Metabacillus sp. B2-18: one gene and its partner. The protein of the gene in region 2 interacts with the protein of the main gene of each other region in a pairwise test. Links are inferred from orthologs where the notes say so. Each region holds a gene or a part of one and is shown on either strand. Other genes may lie near its edges.

The links. Proteins that work in one complex are often made in the same cells at the same time.
Region 1: the proteins of lon (region 2) and rplI interact in binary tests that used the Escherichia coli proteins (3 or more experiments, as listed by UniProt). The link is inferred for Metabacillus sp. B2-18 from one-to-one orthologs.

Annotation. Positions count from the first base shown.
Region 1 is NZ_CP088245.1:5,112,785-5,117,412, forward strand. Bases 377-3,375 are described here. They hold rplI (50S ribosomal protein L9), read right to left. Parts: upstream 2,100-3,375; coding sequence 1,653-2,099; downstream 377-1,652. Other genes in these bases: dnaB (replicative DNA helicase), read right to left, coding at 377-1,434; LPC09_RS25490 (DHH family phosphoesterase), read right to left, coding at 2,096-3,375. Also shown: more of dnaB, read right to left, coding at 85-376; more of LPC09_RS25490, read right to left, coding at 3,376-4,069; LPC09_RS25495 (YybS family protein), read right to left, coding at 4,110-4,628.
Region 2 is NZ_CP088245.1:3,625,682-3,630,224, forward strand. Bases 1-2,977 are described here. They hold lon (endopeptidase La), read right to left. Parts: upstream 2,662-2,977; coding sequence 340-2,661; downstream 1-339. Other genes in these bases: yihA (ribosome biogenesis GTP-binding protein YihA/YsxC), read right to left, coding at 1-340; lonB (ATP-dependent protease LonB), read right to left, coding at 2,898-2,977. Also shown: more of lonB, read right to left, coding at 2,978-4,543.

The DNA.
Region 1 (4,628 bases), 1.5 Mb from region 2 along the record:
AATAATGTTACTAGAAAAACTTTGCTTATAATCATTTTTTCTTACATAAAAAAAGAAGACCGTATTTTCTACGATCTTCTTCCTCTATGCGGCGCCGTCATCAAAACGCCGTTCAAGATTGACGAACTTATTATATTCTTTTACGAATGCTAACGAAACTGTCCCAACCGGACCGTTACGTTGCTTAGCAATAATAATTTCAATGATGTTTTTGTTTTCAGATTCCTTATCATAGTAATCGTCACGGTATAAGAAGGCAACAATATCGGCATCCTGCTCAATACTTCCTGATTCACGAATATCAGACATCATTGGTCGCTTATCTTGTCTTTGCTCAACACCACGAGATAGCTGAGAAAGTGCAATAACAGGAACTTTCAATTCACGAGCTAGTTCCTTAAGTGTACGAGAGATTTCAGATACCTCTTGTTGACGGTTATCGGTTCGACCATTACCTTGAATCAATTGAAGATAGTCAATAAGAACCATGCCTAGACCACTTTCTTGCTTTAGGCGACGGCACTTAGCACGGATGTCACCGACACGAATACCAGGAGTGTCATCGATATAGATTCCCGAGTCTGATAAACTACCCATTGCCATAGTTAGTTTACCCCAGTCTTCTGGTGTTAAAGAACCCGTTCTTAGCCTTTGTGCATCAATGTTTCCCTCTGCACAGAGCATCCTCATGACCAGCTGATCCGCACCCATCTCAAGACTAAAAATCGCAACATTTTCATCTGTTTTGGTTGCAACGTTTTGCGCAATATTTAAGGCAAATGCCGTTTTACCTACAGATGGACGTGCCGCAACGATGATTAAATCATTTCGTTGAAACCCAGCTGTCATTTTATCTAACTCAATAAATCCTGTTGGAATTCCTGTTACATCACCTTTACGATCATGTAATGTTTCAATATTATCATACGTTTGTACAAGAACATCTTTTATATTTTGGAAAGCACCAGCATTTTTTCGCTGTGCAACTTCCATAATTGTTTTTTCCGCCTCACCTAGGAGAACCTCAACCTCATCTTCTCTACTATATCCATCTTGTGCGATGGTTGTAGCTGTACGAATTAACCTTCTAAGGATTGATTTTTCTTCTACGATTTTAGCGTAATATTCAATGTTTGCAGCAGTTGGAACTGAGTTTGCTAAATCACTAAGATAAGAAACTCCTCCTACTTCTTCTAGTAAATTTACATCTGCTAACGCTGAAGTGATTGTTACAAGATCAACCGGCTCTCCTTTATCAGATAGGTCTAACATAGCATTGTAAATTTTTTGGTGTGATGCTCGATAGAAATCTTCTGGGATTAATAATTCTGATGTTACAGTAATAGATGATGGTTGGAGAAATATAGCTCCTAAAACAGCTTGTTCTGCTTCTATATTTTGTGGTGGTATACGATCACCAAGTACCTCGTTAATGATGATCACCGTCCTTCTACATTTATTATGAAAGTATAAATCTATTTATTATTATACACCTAAGTGCCATACTAAAGAATTGGGAAGTTTTATTTGCTTAGCTTGTTTCTTTTTAGAAAAAGCCTGTTTAACACTTTATTAAGTGTAAAAAAAAAGTGGCTAAGCTTCAAGATAAATTTCTCTCTTTCCACAAAACCACATCATTTTCCATAATTTACTTATTGTCCTTTAACCTGTACTTTAATCGTTGCATTTACTTCCGGATGCAGCTTTGCAGGTACATTTGTAAATCCTAAAGAGCGAATGCCATCAGGTAAATCCAGCTTACGTTTATCAATTTTAATATTATGTGATTTTTTCAGTTCATCTGCAATTTGCTTGCTTGTTACTGAACCAAATAAACGGCCGCCTTCACCAGATTTTGCTTGAATTTCAACTGTTAATTTTTCAAGAACATCCTTTAGCTGCTTCATTTGTTCTAGCTCTTCCACAGCTTCTTGCTCCTGTTTTTTCTTTTGAGCATTTAATGAGCTAATACTTGAATTTGTTGCTTCAACAGCTAATCCTTGTTTGATAAGGAAATTGTGAGCATATCCGTCTGCTACATTCTTAACTTCCCCTTTTTTCCCTTTACCTTTAACGTCTTTTAAAAAGATTACTTTCATGATTTGGTTCCTCCCTCTAAATAGTCTTCTAATGCTAATTTTAACTGTTTTTCGACTTCTTGTAATGTTGTATGCTCCAGCTGTGTTGCTGCATTTGTTAAATGGCCACCACCACCAAGTGCTTCCATAATAATCTGAACATTAATGTCACCAAGTGACCGGGCACTTATGCTTACAAACTCAGGGTTTCGTTTCGCAATAACAAATGATGCTTCAATTCCATTCATTGTTAATAATGTGTCTGCTGCTTGTGCAATTGTCACTTGCTCGTAAAATTCCTGCTCATCTGCCACAGTAATGGCAATGCCATCTTTAAATATAAATGCATGCTGGATAAGTTGAGCCCGCTTTACATAGCTATTGATATCTTCTTTTAGAAACTTTTGTACTAAAACTGTGTCTGCTCCTTTTGCTCTTAAATAAGAAGCTGCATCAAATGTACGTGAGCCTGTTCGAAGTGTAAAACTCTTTGTATCAACAATAATTCCTGCTAAAAGCGCGGTAGCCTCAATTATATTCATTTTAAGATGCTTTGGCTGATATTCAAGTAATTCGGTCACCAATTCTGCTGTAGACGAAGCATAGGGCTCCATATAAACAAGAATGGGATCTTTAATAAATTCTTCTCCACGTCGATGATGATCAATAACAATGACATGCTCACTTCTCATGAGCAATCGGTCATCAATGACTAATGATGGCTTATGTGTATCAACAACGATAAGCAGTGTTTCGTCTGTCATAATTTCGAGTGCTTGTTCTGGTGTGATAAATCTTGACCACAGTTCAGGGTGTAATTTAAGCTCTGCTAAAAGCTGTTCAACTCCAGAATCAGTTGCTTCCGGATCTAATACAATAAAGCCTTCTTTTCCATTAACCTGACAAACTTTAAGGATCCCGACCGCTGAGCCAATTGCATCCATATCCGGATACTTATGTCCCATAATCATAACCTTATCGCTTTCAGACACAATTTCTTTCAATGCATGTGATATGACACGGGCACGAACTCTGGTCCGCTTTTCCATCGGATTTGTTTTTCCTCCGAAGAACTTCACTTTTCCACTAGGCTGTTTGATGGCCACTTGATCTCCACCACGTCCTAATGCTAAATCTAAGCTCGATTGCGCCAGATCGCCAAGTTCCTGAAGTGAAGAAACACCTGATCCTATTCCAATACTTAAAGTTAATGATACGTTTTGAATAGCTGTTTTTTCACGAACTTCATCCAGGATTGAAAACTTAGTTTTTTCAAGTTTGGTTAAAATGTCTTCACTCAATACTCCGATAAATCTTTCAGATGAAGTTCTTTTAAGAAAAACACCATAATCCTTTGCCCATTTATTTAAGAGAGATGTTACCTCACTGTTAATGGCACTTCTTGATTGGTCATCCATCGCCTGGGTAACTTCATCATAATTATCTAAGAAAATAAATGCTAAAACTGTACGTTCATCTTCATATTGCTTTTCAATTTCAATTTGTTCGGTTACATCGAAGAAATACAATAGCCGTTCATCACGTTTAATAATGACCTTAAATTCTCGATCATGTAATGTAATCGTCTCTGATTCTACTTCCTGTTTTATTAATGGAACTAATGAATCAGCTACATCAAATAGGGATCTGCCAACAAGGGTATCCTCATCAAAGCAGGAGGTCATAAAAGGATTTGTCCACTCAATTTGATATTGATCATTGAAAAGCAAAATCCCAATTGGCATTTCCATTAAAGCCTCTTCACCGACTTTTTTCAATCGGTATGAAAGAGTTGTAATATATTCTTTCATTTCTGTTCTAAAGTCTTTTATTGCTTTATTAATAAAATAAAAAGCAATTGCAAGACAAGTAAGAAGGATGGTTCCTATCAACCAATTATAGAAAAATAGAAGAAGTACGGCTATCACTGTTACGCCAATTAATGCATAAATGGGATAACGGATGAATGGCTTTTCATAAAAACTTGGCATTTTGTTCTCATCAACTCCTCGCAACAGTGATTACAATATCTTACTTTTTCTGTATTTTCCTACGGAGAGGAAAGCCTAAATCAATTATACCTAAGATTCTAATAAGATAAAGGAATATTGGGATGATTAATGAAGCAATTAAAATGACGACAGGAATTGCTTTTGCCCAGCCCTTGACATATGAATAGAAAAACACAAAGGAATATCCTTGCATTAGCACAAAAAATTGCAAAATAAAATAAAGATTTAAAACAGCCATAAAAAGAAAACTGTCTTGGTCGAGATTTACCATTAATAATATAGAGCTAATTAAATAGTACCAAATGATACTTGTCGGTAATCTCCATTCACGGAAGGGTTTTAAAGGTGCTAACTCAAATCTAAGTCTTTTTAAAATCGGGACAGAAATGAGATGGGTGATAACAGCAAAAACCATACCTGTTGTAACAAATAAAGTCGGTATTAATGTCGTAATATAGCCCATTCCTTCTTCAAGCTGTTCAAACTGCTGATTCATCTGTCCACTTGCATCAAAAGATTGCAAAATTGCTTTTGATTG
Region 2 (4,543 bases):
CAATTAAAAGGATAACAGCACGCAACTGTTCACGAGAAGTGATGTAGGTTTCGATCATTTTCCCCCATGCTTCACGTTCCTTTTTACTAACCTTGGCATATCCATATCCAGGTACATCAACAAAGTGTAGTATTTCATTAATAATATAAAAATTTAATGTTTGTGTTTTACCTGGCTTTGATGAAATTCGAGCCAATCCTTTTCTACCTAGCATTTTATTAATAAAGGATGATTTACCAACATTAGAACGACCAGCTAATGCTACTTCCGGTAAATCTCCTTCTGGATATTGTGCAGGCTTAACTGCGCTTATAACGATTTCTGAACTTGTTACTTTCATTATTTCTCCTCTGTTAATGCATGTTTTAACACTTCATCTAAATGTGAAACTAAGACAAAGGTAAGTTCATTGCGAACACTATCTGGAATATCGTCCAAATCCTTTTCATTGTCTTTTGGTGCAATGATCTTAGTCAAACCAGCACGATGTGCACTCAATGTTTTTTCTTTCAAGCCACCAATTGGAAGTACTCTGCCACGTAAAGTGATTTCTCCCGTCATTCCAACTTCTTTTCTCACGGCTCTTCCTGTTAATGCTGAAATTAACGCTGTAGCCATTGTTATACCTGCTGAAGGACCATCCTTAGGTACAGCACCTTCAGGAACGTGGATATGAATATCATTCTTTTCATGAAAATCACGATCAATGTTCAGCTCTTCCGCACGCGAGCGAATATAGCTAAATGCAGCCTGAGCAGATTCTTTCATAACATCTCCAAGCTTCCCGGTTAAAATCAGCTTTCCTTTACCTGGCGTTACTGATACTTCAATAGATAAAGTATCGCCGCCAACTGTTGTATAAGCTAAACCAGTTGCAACACCAATCTGATCCTCAAGTTCAGCTTGTCCATATCTAAAGCGCTTCTTCCCAAGAAATTCTTCAATATTTTTGTCCGTAATAATGATCTTCTTCCGCTCTTCTTTTACAATCATTTTAGCAGCTTTACGACACACTCCTGCTAATTGGCGTTCTAACCCACGAACCCCAGCTTCTCTTGTATAATAGCGGATAATGCTTTGAATTCCATCTTCACGGATTTGCAGATGTGATTTTTTAAGTCCATGCTCTTGTAATTGCTTTGGTAGTAGATGATCTTTTGCAATATGAATTTTCTCCAGTTCCGTGTAACCGGCGATATTAATAATTTCCATACGATCACGTAATGGTCCTGGAATTGTAGCAAGGTTATTGGCAGTTGCAATAAACATAACTTTCGATAAATCATATGTTTCTTCAATATAATGATCACTAAAGTTATGGTTTTGCTCAGGATCTAACACTTCCAGTAACGCTGAAGAAGGATCTCCTCTAAAATCACTGGACATTTTATCGATTTCATCTAAAAGAAACACAGGATTAATTGTTCCGGCCTTCTTCATCCCTTGAATAATTCTACCAGGCATTGCACCAACATATGTGCGTCGGTGTCCACGAATTTCAGATTCGTCTCTTACTCCACCAAGTGATATTCTAACGAAATTCCGGTTTAAAGATTTAGCTACTGAACGGGCTAGTGATGTTTTCCCAACTCCCGGAGGTCCTGCAAGGCATAAAATTGGACCTTTTAATGAATTGGTCAATTGTTGTACCGCTAAATACTCAATTACCCGCTCTTTAACCTTTTCAAGACCATAGTGTTCTTCGTCTAAGATTTCCTCAGCAACATTCACATCTAAACGATCGTCAGTTGCTTTTGACCATGATAGAGACAGGAGCCACTCAATGTAATTACGAATAACGCCGCTCTCGGCTGAACTTGAAGGAACTTTTTCATAGCGGTCCAGTTCTTTTAAAGCCACTGCTTTTATATGTTCCGGCATTCCCGCTTCTTCAATTCGTTCCTTCATAGATGAAACTTCTCCAAGCTTGCCTTCTTTTTCACCAAGCTCTTTTTGGATGGCTTTCATCTGTTCGCGTAAATAATATTCTTTTTGCGTACGCTCCATGGACTTTTTAACTCGCTGGCCGATTTTTTTCTCCAGCTGTAGTACTTCTTTTTCATTATGGATAGTGGAAATCACTTTGTTCAATCGTTCTGTAACATCAAGGGTTTCCAAAATCTCTTGTTTTTCCTTTAGTTTTAAAGGAAGATGTGAAGCAATAATATCAGCCATTCGCCCTGGCTCATTAATGTCAGAAACAGTTGCATATGTTTCAGCAGACACTTTTTTAGAAAGCTTTATGTATTGCTCAAAATATTCTAACATTGTTCGCATTAAAGCTTCTTCTTCTACACTTTTTTCTTCAGGGTCTTTATAAATAGATAACTCGACAGAATAGTATTCATCTTCATCCACAAAACGTTGAATCTTACCACGCTCTATTCCTTCAACGAGTACACGGATTGTACCGTTTGGTAATTTCAACATTTGCTTAATTTTAGTCAGTGTTCCTATTTCATAAATATCTTCTTTATTTGGCTCATCTATCGAAATCTCTTTTTGTGTCGTTAAAAAGATAATATGATCTTCCATCATAGCCTTTTCTAACGCCTGAACAGATTTTTCTCTTCCTACATCAAGGTGCAGTACCATTGTTGGATATACTAACAAGCCTCTTAGTGGTAGGAGGGGGACAATTTGATTATTTGATTTCGCCATGCGTTTACACCTCCATGACATGATAATTCATTCTTGTTCAATTCTATCTTATTCTTTTTCAAGTGTCTAATTAAACTGCTTTAGTCAATAGGTAGTATACCCCAATACCCTCAGTTGAAAAAGGAAAATAAGTAATTCTCATGAATATAAAATTGGAAATGACAAGAACTGACGAAGCTTAAAAAAGGAAAGAGATCTTCTTTATGGTAAAGGAGATCTCTTTAAAATTAACTCTTTTATACAGACTCTTGATGTGGAAATGAAGTTGAATCTTCATGTTGCAACGGTTTTTCAGTTGGTGGATCAACAAGCGCTATATCAAAGACTTCTTGAAGATTTGTTACCGGTATAATCGTTATCCCATCAATTTCTTTTAAAATGGATTGCATGTTTTCCTTTGGAATAATGACTATATCTGCTCCAGCCTTTTTTGCTGCCTTTATTTTCGGAATAACTCCGCCTATAGGCTTTACATTTCCATGAATGCTAATTTCTCCAGTCATGGCCACTTTATTGCTAATGGCAATTTTATGAATAGCTGAGAAAATTCCTGTAGCCATTGCAATTCCTGCTGATGGGCCATCAATTGGTGTTCCTCCTGGAAAATTCACATGAATATCATAATCATCCGCTTGAATGCCCATAGAACGTAGAACAGTTATAACATTTTCAATCGAGCCTTTTGCCATACTTTTTCTACGAATGGATTTAGATCGATCACCAATACTTTCTTCTTCCACAATTCCTGTTATATTAATGGTTCCTTTTTCTTTTTGAGAAGGAATGACTGTGACTTCTATTTCTAATAATGCCCCTGTATTAGGGCCATGAACGGCAAGTCCATTCACTAAGCCAACTCTTGAGTTATCTTCAATTTTCTTTTCAAATCTTGGGCTTAACTGACTTGAATTAATGACCCACTCGATGTCTTCAACAGTAATTTCTTTCCTGTCTTCTGACATAGCCATACCTGTAGCAATCTGCATTAGATTTACAACTTCACGGCCATTTCTAACATAGGAAGTTAAGAGATCAATCCCCTTGTCGCTTACATCCATTTCTACTTTATCTGCTGCTTTTTTCGCTACAACTGCCAGTTCTTCTTGTTCTAAATCTCTAAAAAATACTTCAAGACATCTAGAACGAATGGCTGGTGGGATTTCATTAGGTGTTCTTGTTGTAGCTCCTATTAACCTAAAATCAGCTGGTAGACCATTTTTAAAAATATCATGGATATGTGTTGGTATTTGTGTATTTTCTTCATTGTAATAAGCGCTTTCTAAGAAAACTTTGCGATCTTCAAGTACTTTTAATAACTTGTTCATCTGAATAGGGTGAAGTTCACCGATTTCATCGATAAATAACACACCCCCATGAGCATGAGAGACAGCTCCTTGCTTAGGCTGAGGAATTCCAGCTTGTCCCATTGCTCCGGCACCTTGATAAATTGGATCATGAACAGATCCAATAAGAGGATCAGCAATCCCTCTTTCATCAAATCTTGCTGTTGTAGCATCCAATTCTACAAATACGGCATTTTCTTTAAATGGTGATCTTTTATTTCTTTTAGCTTCTTCTAAAACGAGTCTAGCAGCCGCTGTTTTCCCTACACCTGGTGGTCCATATACAATGACATGTTGAGGGTTTGAACCGCATAGGGCAGCACGTAACGAACGAATACCATCCTCTTGTCCTACTATATCATTAAAACTTTTTGGGCGTACCTTTTCTGCAAGAGGTTCGGTTAACCGAATAGCTCTCATTTTTCTTAATTGTTCCATTTCTTTCTTTGATTCTCTGTCAATTGATATCTTTTGAGTTCGTTGACTCTTTAATAAATTCCAAAAATACATTCCAATAATAATCCCAAAAAACAACTGAA